DNA from 2 places in the Caballeronia sp. TF1N1 genome. Region 1 is predicted to be linked to the other one. Evidence: predicted binding sites of a transcription regulator. Region 1 holds the regulator's gene; the other holds the start of a gene.
What was found. Region 1 encodes FliA, which starts transcription of late flagellar genes. Its sites were predicted from a motif close to CTAAAGTTTNNNNNNNNNNNGCCGNTA; they were not measured.
Positions count from the first base shown of each region.

Region 1 (8,986 bases):
TCAGCTTGCCGACCGCCTCGGCCATGTTCGCCGCGCCGGCTTCGTGGCGGCAGACGATCGTCTGTATCTGGCTGGTTTCGTCGTGCAGCGAATCCAGGACGGCGAGAAAGCTCTCGCCCGGCACGCAGAACACGCGTTCGACACCGTGATGAACGAGCGCATCGACAACCAGACGCGCGCCGGTGGTCTGGCCATGAGAAGCGGATGCCATGCGAACAAGTCTCCTTTGTCAGTGAGCATCGGTGAGCCCGGGTTTCGAGCCGCAGACCGTAGCTTACGCCGCTGGATGGGACTCTGGCTGATGCAGTCCGGCCGCCTTGGCGCGCAACGCGCCTGCCGCCGCGCGCCTCACAGCCGGACAAACCGCCAAGCGACATCTCTCGTCCCGTCGCGTCGATCGTGCCAGACCGGCATTTTTTCCCGCATGACGCGCGACGCAATCCGCACGGCCGGGTTGTTTCCATCAGTCGAAATACCCCTCTTTCACACCCTTTATCCAGCGATAGGCCCGAAGTGATCTTCGCAATAATGGCTTCACTGAAAAGCGGGCACGGAAATAACCAAAGGGTGCTCGCCTCGCAAATATCGCTGCATTTATCCTCATCGGGGGCCAGTTTGAACATTCGTAAATTCATCGGCGCGAACAGTCGTGACGCTCTGCGCCAGGTCCGTGAAGCGCTCGGACCCGATGCCGTGGTGTTGTCCAACCGCACGCTCGACGATGGATCGGTGGAAATCGTCGGTGTCGCGGATAGCGATCTCGCTTCGATCTCGCCCGCGAAGGCCGCACGCGAACAAGCCGCCGCCGCGCCGTTCGCCAGCGCCACGCCGCGCGCCGCGCTTGCACAAGCCGCAGCCGCCGCGATGAAGCAGCAGGCCGCCGCTCCCAGCTCTCCGATGAACCCCTACGCCAGCGGCGATGTTTTCTCCTCCGTCTTCGGCAACACCGCCGACGCCGACGATTTCGACGAGCAAGCCGACGAAGAGCGCATGGAAGCACCGCGCACGATGGCCGATTCCAATCCGTGGTTGATCGAACATGCGCGCCGTATCGCGCAACAGGCTTCGGTGCCGTCGAACCGGCCGCTGACGCCGTCCGCCGCAATTGCACGCGGCATGGGCGTGCCGGTATCGGTCAAGGCAGCCGACGCACCGCGCCAGCAAGCGCCGCGTGCACAAGCCGCCGCGCAACCGGTTGCCGCCGCGCCTGCCGCACCCGCCGCGCAAGCGCACGCAAAGATCGAAACGCCCGACTGGGCGCGTGAAGCCGCGCAAGTCGCCGCACGCCGCGCCGCACAGAAGATCAACGCAGCACCGCAACCCGCCGACGAAGCGCCGGCCGCATCGGGCAATTTCGAAGGCTTGCCGGCTAATGCCGCAGCCGTCGTGACCGAAGCCATCCGCACGCGCATGGAGCAAGTCGTCAACGAAACGGTGATGAACGAACTCTCGTCGATGCGCGAGATGATGGAAGAGCACTTCTCGGGTTTGCTGTGGGGCGACCGCCAGCGCCGCAACCCGACCAACTCGGCCTTGACCAAGCGCCTCTTCGCCGCCGGTTTCTCCGCGCAACTCGTGCGCATGGTGATCGACAACATGCCGTCGATGGAGAACGTGGAAAACGCGCTCGAATGGGTGCAGCAAGTTCTCGAATCGAATCTGCCGGTGATGCCGAGCGAAGACGCGTTGATGGAACGCGGCGGCGTGTTCGCGCTGATGGGCCCGACGGGCGTCGGCAAGACGACGACCACGGCAAAGCTCGCGGCGCGCTGCGTGATGCGCTTCGGCGCCAGCAAGGTCGCGCTCCTGACGACGGACAGCTACCGGATCGGCGCGCATGAACAACTGCGCATCTTCGGCAAGATTCTCGGCGTGTCGGTGCACGCGGTAAAGGACGGCGCTGACCTGCAACTCGCGCTCTCCGAACTGCGCAACAAACATATCGTGCTGATCGACACGATCGGCATGAGCCAGCGCGATCGCACGGTCTCCGACCAGATCGCGATGCTGTGCGGCACGGGTCAGCCGGTGCAACGCTTGTTGCTGCTGAACGCCACGAGCCACGGCGACACGCTCAACGAAGTCGTGCAGGCCTACAAGAGTGCGCCGGACCAGCCGCCGCTCGCGGGCTGCATTCTGACCAAGCTCGACGAGGCGACCAACCTCGGCAGCGTGCTCGATACGGTCATCCGCTACAAGCTGCCGGTGCATTACGTATCGACCGGTCAGAAGGTGCCGGAGAACTTGTACGTCGCAACCAAGCGTTTCCTCATCAAGAGCGCGTTCTGCATTCCGCGCGATGGCTCGCCTTTCGTGCCGCAAGACGACGATGTGCCGGCGCTTCTGTCCGCACTGTCCGCACGCGCCACGACCGAACTGCATGGAGTCCATTTTGGATAAGTTCGTGCTCGATCAGGCTGAAGGCCTGAGAAGGCTGCTGACGCGCGCCAGTTCTCGCGTGGTGGCTGTAGTGGGCGGACCGGCGGGCATCGGTTGCACGTCGGCGGTAGTGAACCTCGGCGCGGCGTTGTCCGTGCATGGCAAGGATGTGCTCGTCATCGACGAGCGGCATAACGCGGGCTCGGTCAGCCGCATGGCGGGTGTGGATGGCGCGGGCGCGCTCTCGGCGGTGATGTCCGGCCGTCGCGAACTGCAGGATGTCGCGGTGCGCACGCCGATGGGTTTTTCGCTGATCGCCGCACCGCGCGATGAACGTATCAGCCACGATGCGGCGCAAGCACGCGCGCTGCTCGACGGCCCCGCGGATATCGTGCTGATCGATGCGCAACTCGATCGTAATGGCGCGCTCTCGTCGCTCGCGGCGCAGGCGCATGACTTTCTGATAGTGACGCGGGTAGCCGCGTCGGCGATCACCGAGGCGTATGCGTGCATGAAGCGCTTGCACTACGCCCACGCGATCGGCCAGTTCCGCGTGCTGATGAATCACGTGCAGGACGCAGCCGATGCAGCGGTCGCGTTCGACAACCTCTCGGGTGTCGCGAGCCGTTATCTGGCCGTTTCGCTCGTGCAGGCAGGGTATGTGTCCGAGGATGCGCGCGTCGCTCGGGCGAGGGAGCTCTCTCGGTGTGCGGTGGAAGCGTTTCCGGCTACGGCCGCGGCGCGCGACTACCGCTACATCGCAGCCGAGCTGCTGCACTGGCCGATGCGTCCCGCGCCGTTTTCGCGCGGCGACGAAGCGAGCCAGTACGACGCGCACATTCCGGTTGGCGAGTCTGGTGAAAGCGGACGGAAAGCGGCGCACCGAGCGGCGGCGTTTTCCGATCATGCAATGAGCAGCACGGCGTCGATGTGATATTGAAAGGTGAACAGGATGTATAACGCCCAAGGCAAACTCTCGCAGTCCGACGTGCTTACGAAATATGCGCCGCTCGTTCGCCGCCTCGGACTCCAGCTCGTCGCCAAAATGCCGGCGAGCGTCGATCTCGACGATCTGATCCAGGCCGGCATGATTGGCCTCCTCGATGCGGCTAGCCGCTACAAGGAAGATCAGGGCGCCCAGTTCGAAACCTACGCAAGTCAGCGTATTCGCGGCGCCATGCTCGACGAGTTGCGCGCCAACGACTGGTTGCCACGCAGCATGCGCAAGACATCGCGCGAAGTGGAGTCGGCGGTACACAAGGTGGAACAGAACCTTGGCCGTTCGGCCAGCGAGACCGAAGTCGCCGAGCACATGAAGATGCCGCTCGACGAGTATCAGTCGATGCTGCAGGACTTGCACGGCAGCCAGTTGATCTATTACGAAGACTTCGACCGCTCGGCGGACGACGAGCCGTTCCTCGACCGTTACTGCGTCGATCGTTCGGACCCGCTGTCGGCGCTTCTGGACGACAGTCTGCGCGGCGCGCTGATCGAAGCCATCGACAAGTTGCCGGAGCGCGAGAAGCTGCTCATGAGCTTGTACTACGAGAAGGGCCTCAACCTGCGCGAAATCGGCGCGGTGATGGAAGTGAGCGAGTCGCGCGTGTGCCAGTTGCATAGCCAGGCCGTGGCGCGTTTGCGTGCGAAGCTGCGGGAACAGTCGTGGACTAGCGTCGAGGCTTGAGTTCCGAGTTGTAGAGGCGCGCGAAGCCCCGAACCGGGGCCGCGCGCTTTTTGCTTTTGCCTTTGCAAAGGCGCTCGAATGCGCGCGGATGGGCTCAATGCATCTCGAAGTCGCGCGCCTCGGCGAACACCGTCTTGCCTTCGCCGAGACTCTTTGCGCGATACATCGCGCGATCGGCGGCTCTCAGCACGGCGGTGATATCGGCGTCATGCGCTTCTGCCGCGCTCGACAGCAAGCAGGCGCCGATACTCGCCGATACGCTCACTGGCCGCTCCTGCACCAGCGTGAGGTCGGCGAGCGCCGAATGGATGCCATCGGTGAGCGTGAGCACCGCGCTGCGATCGCGCATGTTGCGCGCGAGCACGACGAACTCGTCGCCGCCCAGCCGCGCGATGGTGTCGGTCTTGCGCATGCGCCGTGCAAGCAATTGCGCGAACGACTGCAACAGCACGTCGCCGACCGCGTGACCGTAGGTATCGTTCACGCCCTTGAAGCCGTCGAGATCGATCAGTAGCAGTGCGCTGGTATTCGCGTCGGCGGCTTCGGGCGCGGACATCGCGCGATTCACGGTTTGTTCGAGCGCGTAACGGTTATAGAGGCCCGTGAGCGGGTCCGTCGATGCCTGCCGCGCCAGCACGCGATTCGCGCTGCCAAGCCTGTCGACCAGCACGCTCAGATACACCGACGCGCCCAGCACGCTCAGCGCGAGCCCGAGCGCGGCGGCGCGGTTTGCCACCCACCACGGTTGCCACAACGCCAGCGCGACGATCGCGACGAGCGCCATCGCGCACGAAATGGCGAGCGTGCGCTTGCCGTAGCGGCATCCCGAGCCGATCAGAAACCAGAACACCACCCACAGCAGCGGCAAGGCGAGCGTGCCGCAGAGAAAGAGCATGGCGCCGAGCAACGCCTGATCGAGGATAGTGGTGATGACGAGCCGGACGTTGGACAGCGCCATCATCCGGCTGACGAGCAATAGTGTGATTGCACCGTAGGACACGTAGAGCGCGATCAACCGCGTGATCAGCGACGCGTTGGCCGAAGGGTGCCGCCACGCATACACCGCATAAGCCAGCAGAACTGCCGCTCCCATCCCGATACGCAGCATGGCTTGCTCGCGTTCGGGATTCCGGTTGCCGGACCATGCGAAGGCATAGGCCCGGCGTGCCGGTTGATGCGCCTGCTCCATACCGAACCCCTGGTGGTGATTTCTTGCTGTTATGGTCTTTTGCGCGTGTCTTTGCTGTCGCGCTTCTGTCTTATTGCGGCCCCGTCGCGATGTTCGTCTTCGACGACTGGTATTTTGCAACGTTTTGCCAAGCTGCTGTGAATCGTGTAAGAACGCATCTCGGACAGATGATTAACGGCGTTTTCTGCGGATGCTTCAGTGCTATGAGCGACGACTTTTCTCTCGCTGGCGAATGGCTGGCGGTCTGTAATGGCGATGACGTGCCGGCGGGTTCGACGCGAGCGTTCATCGTCGCGGATGAGCGCATCGTCGTCTGGCGCGATGCCGAAGGCGTGGCGCATGTCTGGCGTGACTACTGTCCGCATCGCGGCGCGCAACTGTCGCTGGGCACGGTGACGAACGATCAGCTCGCGTGTCCGTATCACGGCTGGCGCTACGACACGCTTGGTCAGTGCGTGCTGATTCCGTCGAATCCGTCGCTTCGGCCTTCGAAACGCGCGTGCGCCACCGCGTTCGTCGCCGAGGAGAAATACGGCGTCGTGTGGATGTGCTTCGGCGAGCCCGCGCACGCGCTCGATTTCTTTCCCGAAGCCGCCATTCCGGGCGGACGGCGCATCAACCTTGCGCCGCAGACGGTGAAGTCATCCGCGCCGCGTGTCGTCGAAAACTTCCTGGACATGGCGCACTTTTCGTTCGTGCACGTGGGCATTCTCGGCGAGGATGCGCATACCGAAGTGCCGGACTATGAAGTCGTGGAAAGCGCCGACGGACTCGAAGCGCGCCAGTGCCGTTTCTGGCAGCCGGCGGGTTTGCCGGGGCAGGGCGGCGCGATGATGGATTACGTTTATCGCGTGAAGCGGCCGCTGGTTGCGAGTCTCACGAAGATGGCGTCGGGGGCAATGGGCGCACTGCATATCATGCTGGTGGCGTCGCCCGTGACGCAGACCGAGACCCGCGCGTGGCTCGTTTCCATTCACGAAGACGAGACTTCGCACAGCGACGAGGAGCTGTACGACTTCAATATGGAGATTCTGCTGCAGGACACGCCGATCGTGGAGTCGCAATGGCCGAAGCTGCTGCCGCTCGCGCTCGATGCGGAGTTGCATCAGAAGTGCGACCGGATGTCGGTGGCGTATCGGAGATGGTTGGCGGGAATGGCGTTTGGGTGGGGGACGACGAGCGCGTGATTCGATGGCCGGTAAGCCACCGCATCAAACGCGCTTGATGAGTCGACCCAGCAAGTTCGTCAAGTCGCCGCCGGGCAGGCGGATGCCGAACTCGTCTTGCAGCACGGCCAGCAGTTCGTCGGTGCAGGAAATCTGACGGCGCTCGGCGACCGCATCGAGATGATGGACGCCGTAGTTGCCATCGACGAGACTCTTGCGTCTTCCCTCGTCCGTGCGCGCAACGACCAATTGCGACGCAAGCGGTGACGCCGGATGCGTCGAGATGAACCAGTTGCCTATCTCGAAGTCGATCTGTTCCTGACGTTGCAAGTCGAATACGTATAGCGCGCGCCAGACGCCGTTTATCCGCGCCTGAAGCACGTAACCGGCCTCGCGTTGCAGCAGCCTGAAACGTTCGAGCGATGTCGTTTGCTCGGCATCCGTATCGAGCCGCAGCGGAGTCGTCGGCACCATGCGGCCGAAGCCCACATCCGAGATGTAGTCGTCGCCCGGTCCAAACGTCACGAGAATCGACATATGCGTTCGCGGCGCCCACGCGGTTTCCGGGCCGCCCATGACGACGCGTCCCGTCAGGCCGCGCGCGTCGAATCCCAACTGCCTGAGCAATGCGAGAAAAAGCAGGTTGAGCTCGTAGCAGTAACCGCCTCGCCCGCCGAGCACGATCTTTTGTTCGAGCGATGCCACGTCGATGGACGTAGGCTCCCGCAAGAGCGTCGACAGGTTTTCGAACGGAAAGCGGCGGGTGTGGCGTTCCTGCAAGGCTCGCAACGTGGCGAGCGTCGGCTCGGGGCTGGCGCGAAAGCCGAGCTGCGACAGATAACCGTCGATGTGTTCAAGCCGCGCGGCCGTTTTAACGCGTGCCATGTCAACGCTCGTTGCCCATTTCGCCGATGACCATCGCCGGATTGCCGAACACTTTGGTACGCGCCTTCACGCGTCGCAAGACCACGCTGCCTGCGCCGACATACGCGCGGTCGCCGACGTTGCACTTCGGCAGCAGCGTCGCGCTGCTCGCGATAAACACTTCCTCTCCCACGTTGACGTGACCGTTCAGTTGGCATGCACCGCAAATCTGCGTGTAGCTGCCGATAGACGTGTCATGCGCCACGCTGCTGTGAGTGCCGATAAACACGTGGCGGCCCACGTCGATATCGCACGACATCTGCGTGAACGGACAGATGATTGAGCCCGCGCCGAGTTTCACGTCCCTGCCCACGAGCGCCGTCGGATGCACGAGGATACCGAACTCCGCGCCCTTGTCTTCGAGCAGGGTGACGTAGGCGCGCTTCTGCGACGGATCGCCTATTGCGCAGAGAAAAATGTCGTCGTCGAGCGGTAGATAAGCTTCGGGCGAGCCGATGATGGGCGCGCCGCACGCAAAGCCGTCGAGCATGTCGGTGCGGCTGTCGAGAAACCCCTTGACCTTCCATGGCGTTCCCGCAGCGATGGCCTGTTGCGACCAGACGAGCACTTCCCGCCCCAACGCGCCCGCGCCCACGATAATGAGATTTTTGATGCCGGTCACGGCTGCGAGCGTGTGTGTCATGCGGAAATGTTCACCGAGCGGCCGCCATCGACCACGAGTTGCTGGCCCGTGATCCAGCGTGCATTGTCGGACAACAGGAATTCGGCCATGCCGGCTATGTCGCTTTCACGCCCGAGACCTAGCGGATACGACTCCGCCATGCGCTCGCGCACTTGCTCGTTGCCGAATATCGAATCCGTCATGGGCGTATGAACCGCGCCGGGCAGGATGGAGTTGACGCGAACCGATGGCGCCAGTTCGACGGCGAGCGCGCGCATATAGGCATCGAGCGCGCCCTTGCTCGCGCAATAAACCCCGAGTCCCTTGGCGCCGAACTGACTCGCCGTACTCGACACGAACACGATGTTGCGGAGCGCCTTGTCGTTCACCTTGCGTCGCACGAGCAGGCGAGAAATTTCCATGGCCGACATGAAGTTCACGTTCATGACTTCCACCGCGCTCGCGCGCTCGAGCAAACGAAGCGGGCCGATGATCCACGCGCCGGCGCAGTGGACGTAGTTCTCGATACGCATGCCGCGAGACGAAACGAAATCGACGAAGCCGGACTCGATCTCGTCCAGTTCGCGAAGATCCTGCACCCACAATGCGTGGGCGTCGGGGTTAGCGCAAAGCTGTCGCGTCTCCTCCAGCCGCGCCCGGTCCCTGCCGTGCAACACGAGCGACCGCGTGGAGGAAAGCTGAATGGCCGTTGCCCGGCCTATGCCCGATGAGGCGCCCGTAATCAGGCTATGAAATTCGTGGCTCATGACTGTCTCGCTCAGGACGCGGTGTAGCCGCCGTCGCAGACCAGCACCGAACCGGTGATCCAGCGACCGGAGTCGGCAACGAGAAAGGCGGCCGCATTGGCGATGTCTTCGGGCGTGCCCAGACCCAGCGGATGCGCGGATTCGATCTGCTTGCGCTGCTCTTCACTCCAGTGCCGGGAGTTTTCGTCGAACATCGCGGTCTTGACGAATCCGGGAGCAATGCAATTGACGCGGATACTTCTCGGCGCAAACTCC
Region 1 is NZ_CP084626.1:2,850,074-2,859,059, reverse strand. It holds gene LDZ28_RS13430 (thiamine pyrophosphate-binding protein) at 1-211, opposite strand, end outside; gene flhF (flagellar biosynthesis protein FlhF) at 616-2,400, shown strand; gene LDZ28_RS13420 (MinD/ParA family protein) at 2,393-3,313, shown strand; gene LDZ28_RS13415 (RNA polymerase sigma factor FliA) at 3,332-4,063, shown strand; gene LDZ28_RS13410 (diguanylate cyclase) at 4,158-5,252, opposite strand; gene LDZ28_RS13405 (aromatic ring-hydroxylating dioxygenase subunit alpha) at 5,456-6,439, shown strand; gene LDZ28_RS13400 (arylamine N-acetyltransferase) at 6,464-7,303, opposite strand; gene LDZ28_RS13395 (acetyltransferase) at 7,305-7,985, opposite strand; gene LDZ28_RS13390 (SDR family NAD(P)-dependent oxidoreductase) at 7,982-8,731, opposite strand; gene LDZ28_RS13385 (SDR family NAD(P)-dependent oxidoreductase) at 8,743-8,986, opposite strand, start outside.

Region 2 (8,986 bases), on a different contig from region 1:
TGCTCGCGGCCAATTGCGTGGCGACGCTGTTCTTGACCATCGGTTGCGTGCTGGCGGGCGCGATTGCGGGGCGCATCGGCGCGGGCAGGACGATTTTCATCGGCGCGATTGCGCTCGGCGTGTCGTATTACCTGCTGTTCCGGCAAGTTTCGCTCGATACGTCCGTGCTCTTGCCGTGGTACGCGTGCGCGGGCTTCACGGTTGGCGTGATCGGCGCGATTCCGTTCGTCATGGTGAAAGCGTTTCCGCCCGCCATTCGCTTTTCGGGCATCTCGTTTTCGTACAACGTCGCCTATGCCGTTTTCGGCGGACTCACGCCGATCGTCGTTTCGCTGATGATGAAATCCAGTCCGATGGCGCCCGTGATCTACGTCTGCGCGCTGTGCGCGGTGGGCGCGGTGACTACGCTGTTTATCCGGGAAGCGGCGGTCGAGGCCTGAACGGCGGGCCTGATCCGATCACGCAACGCGCACTCCCCGTGAGTGCGCTTTTTTCGCCTTGAACCGCCACGTTTCACCCGTGCCTGAAACATCGAGCGTGCGCCGCGTCTAGCATTGAGGGCATGAACTCGAACCTCGATCTCGATCCCAAAACGTCGCGCCTGAGCGCGCGTCAGGTGCTCATCGTTGCCGCCACCAGCGTCGGCTTCGTCGTCTCGCAACTCGATGTATCCATCGTCAATGTGGCGCTGGCGAGTATCGGTCACGACCTGCACGCGAACGTCGCGAGTCTGCAATGGACCATCGATAGCTACGCGCTCGCCTTTTCCGCGCTGATGCTTTCCGCCGGCTCGCTCGGCGATCGCATCGGCGCGCGGCGGCTGTTTGCGGGCGGGCTCGCCTTGTTCGCGCTGGCGTCGCTCGCGTGCGCGTTCTCGCGCGATGCCCCGCAGTTGATCGCGGCCCGCGCGCTGCAAGGAATCGGCGCGGCGGCGATGCTGCCCAATTCGCTCGCGCTGCTCAACGCAGCCTGCGGTCACGATCCGCGTTTGCGCGCGCGCGCGGTGGGTCTGTGGACGGCTGCGGGCTCGATTTCGATCGCGGCCGGGCCGATCGTCGGCGGTGTGCTGATCGCGGCGTTCGGCTGGCGCAGCATCTTCTGGGTCAACGTGCCGATCTGTGCGGCGGGCATAGCGGCGACGCTCGCGTGGGTCCGCGAAACACCCGCGCAACCTGGAAGCGGTCGCGGCGCGCGCGGTATCGACCTGCCCGGTCAGGCGCTTGCCGTGATCGCGCTCACGGCGCTCGTCGGCGCGGTCATCGAGATGCGGCCGCTCGGACTCACGCATCCGCTCGTGCTCGGCGGGGTTGCGCTGGCGTTGCTGGCGGGCGCGTCGTTCGTCGTGATCGAAGGCCGCACACGCTCGCCGATGCTTCCGCTCGCGCTCTTCAAGGAGCGCACCTTCAGCGCGGCGGTGGTGTTCGGTATCGGCGTGAATCTTACCTACTATGGGATGGTGTTCGTGCTGAGTCTGTACTTGCAGCGCGTGCTCGGACATACGCCCTTGCAGACCGGTCTCGCTTTTCTGCCGCTGACGGGCGGCTTTCTGCTGTCGAATCTGGCGAGCGGACCGGTCGTCGCGCGTTTCGGCTCGCGTGCGCCGATGATCGCCGGCGCGCTTATCGACGCCGCCGGTTTCGCGGCGCTCGTTTTCGTCGATGCCCACACGCCCACGCTCGCGCTCATCGTGCCGTTCCTCCTGATTCCAACCGGCATGGGCGTCGCGGTTCCGGCAATGACCACCGCGCTTCTCGGCACGGTCGGTCAGGAGCGCGCGGGCACGGCGTCCGCAGTATTGAATACGGCGCGGCAGGCGGCGGGCGCAATCGGCGTGGCGGCATTCGGCGCGCTCGCGGGACATGGCGAAGGCGGCGCGGCAACGGCGCAGATCGTCGATGCGGTGCGCTGGTCGGCGGGCATATCCGTCGCGCTTCTAGTCTGCGCTTGCTTCAGCGGGTTTCTCGTGCGCGATGCGCGTGGCAATCGCCCGGTGAGCGCGGCTCGGCAGGCGACGGAGTAGTGCGACGAGACTCGGGAACGCGCGTTGCAGACGCATGAGGGACGCCCGGCATCGACGAAACCGTGCCGGTCACACACGAACTGCATACTCTGGAGAACACCCCATCATGTCGACGATGCCCCGCTCACCCGAAGAGCCGATGGAACCGGACCCGGACAAGCTGCTCGACCCCGACGCGGCGCCGAATCCCGATGATCCGGACATGCCCGATGGCCCGGATTCAGCGACGCCACTCGTTCCCGCCGATCCGAGGAATGGGCAGCCGCGCCTTTGAACACGCGCGTTGTTCGAGCGGCGCTGCTTTCGTGAAACGGACCGCGCGGCTCCGCTGAATTCCGGCGCCGGTCGAGGTCACGCCTAACTGACCGCAGAGACGGCAGACCGAGAGCCTAAGCAGCGCGCTGTCTGGCTCGCACTATCTTCCAAACACAGAAAGCACAACGCCCGCGCGACCGAACATCCCCGCGCGGGCGTTGTTTACTGTCTAAACCAAAATTACAAATTCGTAGTTTGCACGGCACCCGTCTGCAGGGCGCGCTCGATCAAGCCTTCCTCCTGCGCCCGCTTCACGGCATCCGCGACGAACGTATCCGGCGCCTCGACTTCCGCTTTGATGGCACCGATAATGCCGCCCGCCTCCACGATCACGAGCGATTCCGCCGAATCCGCCCGGCTGATGATGACGCGCCGGGGACCGCCGCCGTCCGCGATACTCGCGCAGAACTGCATGCTTTGCCCGCCGATTACTTGTTCGAATGTTTGAATCATCGCTGTCTTCCGCGTTGGTTGGACAAAAGCCATGGTTAGCCGCTTCGCTAAAACGCCGCGTGCTCATTCATTGATTCGCGCCGCGTCGTCAGGTTCAATTTTGTAAGCTGATGGCCGTGAGCGCAACGACATCTCCGCGAGCGCAGTAGCCGTAAATTCGTCGGCGGGAAAAAATGCCTCGATTGCCAACTCGGATAGCGTGATGTCTACCGGCGTGCCGAATACCGTCGTCGTGCTCAGAAACGACAGTGTGCCGTGCGGCGTCAAAAGGCGCAGCGGCACGACCACGGGATCGAGTTCGGCACTCCTCGCCTTACCGGCATGCGGCGGCGTTGGATACGCCTCGAGTTCCACGAGCAGCGCGGCGAGCGTGGCGTCTCCAGAAACCTCGATCTGCCGACGCACACGCGCCAGTAGATGCCCGCGCCATTCGTGCCAGTTCTCGATTGCGTGAGCCAAGCCCTGTGGATGCAGCGACAAGCGCAGCACGTTCACGGGCGGCGCGAGTAGCGACGCATCCGCCGCGAGCGCAACCAGCGCCGCCACGGCGGCGTTGCCAGCAATCATCGTCCAGTGACGATCGACGGCCAACGCCGGATACGGCTCGTGTCCCTTGAGCACGAGTTCGACGGCACGGCGCGCGGCATCGAGTTGCGGATCGGCGAACGGGCGTTCGCGATATAGCGGCGCATAACCCGCCGCCATCAGAAGCGTATTGCGCTCGCGCAGCGGCACATCGAGTTGCTCGGCCAGGCGCATGAGCATCTCGCGGCTCGGCAGCGATCGCCCTGATTCGATGAAACTCAGATGACGCGTCGATACCTCAGCGTCGCCAGCCAGGTCGAGCTGGCTCATGCGCCGTTTCTGGCGCCATTCACGCAACAGCGCGCCGACCGTCGCGCGCGGCGCGACACTCGATGCAACGAACGCAAGAGTCGAATTCATGCCGCCGATGTTAGTCGATTCGTCCATCCGCGATCCATTACCTCACGCGTAATGACCGGTCAAAGTTGCGTCGAATGCGCTCGTAACATTTACCTCGCAAACCATTGCGCAGAAATCTTTGCGCGCGTAACCCTAAATCTCGGGTGGTCCGCGCCGTTAAAAGCCATCAACAAGCCAATAAAGTTTCGCGTGCCGTGCGTGTCTCATGTCGAGCTCGCAGTGCTCGCGACGCCCTGACTTCTTGCGGAGAGATCATGTTTGTCATTATCGGTTGGGTAGTGGTCATCGGTTCGGTGATCGGGAGTTTTATCGGCGTCGGCGGGCATCTGGCGGCGCTGGTTCAGCCGTTCGAGTTGCTGTGTATTTTCGGGGCGGCAATCGGCGCGTTCGTCGTGTCGAATCCGACCGCAACGCTCAAGAAGACCTTGCAAGGTCTGCCGAAGGCCTTCAAGGGCGGCGCCTACACGAAAGAGAAATACCTTGCGCTGATCGCGCTGCTCTATGAGCTGCTGCAAAAGGCCCGCAAGGAAGGGATGATGGCGCTCGAAGCCGACGTCGATGCTCCCGAAGCCAGCCCCGTGTTCCAGAAGTACGAACACGTGATGAACGATCATCATCTGCTCGAATTCATCGTCGACTATCTGCGCATGATGTCCGCAGGCAACGTCAACGCGATGGAAATGCAGGACCTGATGGACGAAGAACTCGAAACGCATCACACCGAAAGCGCCATTGCCGGTAACGCAATTCAGAAGATGGCGGACGGCTTGCCGGCGTTCGGTATCGTCGCGGCGGTGATGGGCGTGGTGCACACCATGGGCTCGGTCGGCGCCGCGCCCGCCGTGCTCGGCGAGATGATCGCGGGTGCGCTCGTCGGAACCTTCCTCGGCATTCTGCTCGCATACGGTTTCTTCGGACCGCTCGCTGACTTGCTCAACGCAAAGGGCGCGGCCGAAGCCAAGCCGTTCCAGTGCGTGAAGTCCGTGTTGCTCGCGTCGATGAACGGCTACGCGCCGACCATCGCCGTCGAGTTCGGCCGCAAGGTGCTCTTCACGGCGGACCGTCCGAGTTTCAAGGAACTGGACGACGCCGTGCGCGCCACCAAGATGCCGAAGTCCGCTTAAAGCCGCTCGCGCTCATTACCGGAAAACACGTTCATGGCTGAGAAACCTTCACGCGATCCGCTGCAATCCGTGCTCGCGCCGACCATCATCGTGCGCCGCAAGAAGAAGGCGCACGGACACGGTCATCATGGCGGCGCATGGAAGATTGCCTACGCCGACTTCGTCACCGCGATGATGGCCTTCTTTCTCTTGATGTGGCTGCTGGGCTCCACGTCGAAGTACGACAAGGAAGGCATCGAGGACTACTTCAACACACCGCTCTCCGCGCTCTTCGGCAACGACGGCGGCGCATCCGCGCACACGAGCGTGATTCCAGGCGGCGGACGCGATTTGTCGAGCACGCGTCCCGGCGAAGGCAAGAAGAGCCAGACTCAGCCGGTGCCGCCGCAAATCGCGCGTGCCGCCGTCGCCGCGGACGACATGCAGCGCCTGCAGCAACTGAAGCAGAAGCTGCAAGCGCTGATCGAACAGACGCCTGCATTGAAAGCGTTCAAGGATCAGATTCGGATCGCGATCACGAGCGAAGGCTTGCGTATCGAGATTGTCGATTCGCTCAAGCGGCCCATGTTCGCGTCGGGCAGCTTCAAGCTCGAAAGCTACGTGACGACGATTCTCACGAATATCGGCGCGTCGTTGAATGACGTCGATAACCGCGTGTCTATCGCCGGTCACACGGACGCCGTGCCCTACTCCGGCAATCAGACGGGCTACTCGAACTGGGAGCTGTCGAGCGAGCGTGCCAACTCCGCGCGCCGGGCGCTGGTCAGCGGCGGCATGAAGGAAAGCAAGATTCTTCAGGTGCGCGGTCTCGCCGATGCACTGCCGCTCAATAAGGACGTTGCCGACGAACCGACCAACCGCCGTATCAGTATTCTCGTGCTGAACAAGGCTGCGGAACAGGCATTCTTCCGCGATGGCGGCCGCACGACGGTGGATCAGACCTTGCCTCCCGAAACCGCGATTCCGGCGGCCGTGGCGGCGAAATCGACCGCACCGGCAGCGGTGGTCAAGTAAGCTCCAGCCTTCATCGACAGATGCGCCATGCACGAATCACGCGTGCATGGCGCTTTCTTTTATGCGCTCAGGAAAGCCAGTCGCTCACGGTCTGCACGACGAGCCACACATTCGCCACGCTGATCACGACGAACAAGAGCCACGCCAGCAGCTTCGTGGTCATGGCATTGGCGAACTCGCCCATCAGCGTGCGATCGCTCGTCATGCGAATGAGCGGCCACAATGCAAACGGCAATTGCAGGCTCAGCACGACCTGACTCGCGACCAGCAGCTTGCCGACCGCGCCGTTGCCCATCGCATACACGCCGATCAGCGCGGGCACGAGCGCGAGCGCACGCGTGATGAAACGCCGCTGATAGCACGGAATCTTCAAGTGCAGGAAGCCTTCCATGATGACCTGGCCCGCGATGGTGCCGGTAAACGTCGAGCTTTGTCCCGAAGCGAATAGCGTCACCGCGAAGAGAACCGCGGCCAGCCCGGTGCCGACGATAGGCGCCAGCAGCTTGTAGGCATCTTCGATCTCGGTGACTTGCGTATGCCCTGTCGCATGAAACGCCGATGCCGCGAGAATCAGAATTGCCGCGTTGATGAGCAACGCAAGCACGAGCGCGACGATAGTGTCGATGCGTGACAAGCCGATGGCCGACGCCAGGCTCTTCTTATCGCGCTGAACCACGCGCGTTTGCACGATCGACGAATGCAGATAGAGGTTATGCGGCATCACGGTTGCGCCGAGAATGCCGATGGCGAGATACAGCGGCTCGCGCTGCGAGAAGAGGCTGATCGAAGGCACGAGACCTGCGGCGACCGAAGCCCAATGCGGCTTCACGAGCACGAGTTCGACAATATAACCAAGCCCGATGGTCGCAATCAAACCCAGCATGATGGCTTCGAGATCGCGAAAGTTCTTGCCCTTGAGACCGAGCACGATGAGCGTATCGAACGCGGTGAAGATCACGCCCCACATCAGCGAGCAGCCAAACAGCAAGTGAAACGCGAGCGCACCGCCGAGCACTTCGGCGAGATCGCACGCGATGATCGAGAGTTCGGCGAGCGCCCATTGCGCATGAGCGACGGGCTTTGCGTAGCGTTCGCGTGATAGCTGCGCGAGATCGCGTCCGGTGACAATGCCGAGGCGCATCGACAGACATTGCAGCACCATCGCCGCAAGGCTCGAAAGCACGACCACGAAAAGCAGGTCGTAGCCATAGCGCGATCCGGCTTCGATATCGGTGGCCCAATTGCCCGGGTCCATATAACCGATGGAGATGAGCAGCCCCGGCCCCGCGAACTGCAGCAGCTTTTTCCAGGACGACGCGCCAGGCGCGACGGCGACGGAGCCTTTGACTTCAGACGGACAGAATGGCGCGGTGGCCGTGGTCGGCAGCTTGAACGGCAATTGACGGTCCCGGTGTCGATGTTTAAACGAAAGATGTTTGAACGAAAGCGAGCGTCACTGAAACGAACCATGCCTTTGTCTTACAGGACGCTCGAAGCTCGCGAGTCTATCATCGGGCGCTCGCCGCCACAGGCGAAAACGTTTGTGACAGCGCATGCTTCAATCTGACCAAAGCGCCATTTGACCGCCAGCATCTCGTCACGGTGCGAGACATAGAATCGGTGCCGTGGCGGTGGTGGGTGTAACGAGCTTCATGTCGCTCGAAACCACGAAACCGCACGCCGCGAATCGTCCTTAACTTTTCAGGGAGTTCGCCATGAAACTACTCGCTCGCATCGCTATCGTTACGTTGGCCGCAGCGCCACTTGCCGCCTTTGCTCAAAGCGAAGGACTCACCCGTGCACAGGTCAGACAGGATCTCGTCAAGGTCGAACAAGCCGGCTACAACCCGTCGGAGCGCGATGCGTTTTACCCGAACGATATCCAGGCCGCCGAACAGAAGGTCTCGAACCCGTCGTATGGCGCATCGTCGGAAGGCTCGTCGGCGTCGGGACAACCGACCATGACGACCACGCCGCTCGGCCAGACTCCGCAATAACGTCATTCAACAGTCACGCCATTCCGAACGAGGCCAGCGCGGCTGCCGCTGAATTGAAGCGATCCCGCGCCGTCTCACTGCGGTACTCGCATTGCCCTTCGCGCAATGCATCGACGTACTTTCCGATTACGTTCACCTTCCAGTGCGCGCTGCCGGCTTTCCTTTCGAGCGCTTAGGATTACGCACGCCTTTCATTTCACGCAAGATGACGAAATAGCCATTTTCGCGTCATTATCTCGTTGGTACGCTGCCACTACCATAGGGCACCGAAGGCGGCTCACCGACCCGCCTTCGAGACTCGTCCCGCGCGTGAAAGCACCTGCGTCCCTCCCTCGCTCTTCCGAACGCCTCAATGTGGATTGTCAACGTAGCGCTGAAGCGGCCTTATACGTTCATCGTAATGGCCATCATGATCCTGCTGGCCACGCCATTCGTCATTCTGACGACGCCGGTGGACGTACTTCCGGAGATCAACATTCCGGTTGTCAGCATCATCTGGACGTACACGGGTCTCTCGTCCGAGGACATGGCCAACCGCATCACGTCCGTGAACGAACGCAGTCTCACGACCACCGTCAACAACATCGAGCATATCGAGTCGCAGTCGTTGCCGGGTATCGCCATCATCAAGCTGTTTTTGCAGCCGACCGCGAACATTCAGACGGCGATCGCGCAGACGGTGGCCGTCGAACAGGCGCAGCTCAAGCAGATGCCACCCGGCGCAACGCCGCCGCTCGTCATCAGTTATTCAGCGTCGAGCATTCCGGTGATCCAGCTTGGATTGTCGAGTCCCAAGGAGTCGGAGCAGTCGCTCAACGATACGGCGCTCAACTTCCTGCGCCCACAGCTCGTGACCATTCCGGGCGCATCGGTGCCGTATCCGTATGGCGGGAAGTCGCGTCTCATCTCCATCGACCTCGACACACGCGCACTGCTCGCCAAAGGCCTGACGCCAACCGATGTGGTCAGCGCCGTCAACGCGCAGAACCTGATTCTGCCGACCGGCACGGCGAAGATCGGGCCGAAGGAATTCACCATCAACATGAACGGTTCACCGACCACCGTGGAAGGTCTCAACGACCTGCCCGTGCGAACCGTGAACGGCGCGACGACTTATC
Region 2 is NZ_CP084627.1:979,385-988,370, forward strand. It holds gene LDZ28_RS18560 (MFS transporter) at 1-440, shown strand, start outside; gene LDZ28_RS18565 (MFS transporter) at 563-2,020, shown strand; gene LDZ28_RS18570 (hypothetical protein) at 2,127-2,294, shown strand; gene LDZ28_RS18575 (hypothetical protein) at 2,516-2,788, opposite strand; gene LDZ28_RS18580 (helix-turn-helix domain-containing protein) at 2,852-3,733, opposite strand; gene motA (flagellar motor stator protein MotA) at 3,988-4,857, shown strand; gene motB (flagellar motor protein MotB) at 4,891-5,871, shown strand; gene LDZ28_RS18595 (Nramp family divalent metal transporter) at 5,939-7,270, opposite strand; gene LDZ28_RS18600 (DUF4148 domain-containing protein) at 7,587-7,868, shown strand; gene LDZ28_RS18605 (efflux RND transporter permease subunit) at 8,221-8,986, shown strand, end outside.
Region 2: the regulator FliA is predicted to act here: its motif matches at 3,866-3,892, upstream of motA (flagellar motor stator protein MotA).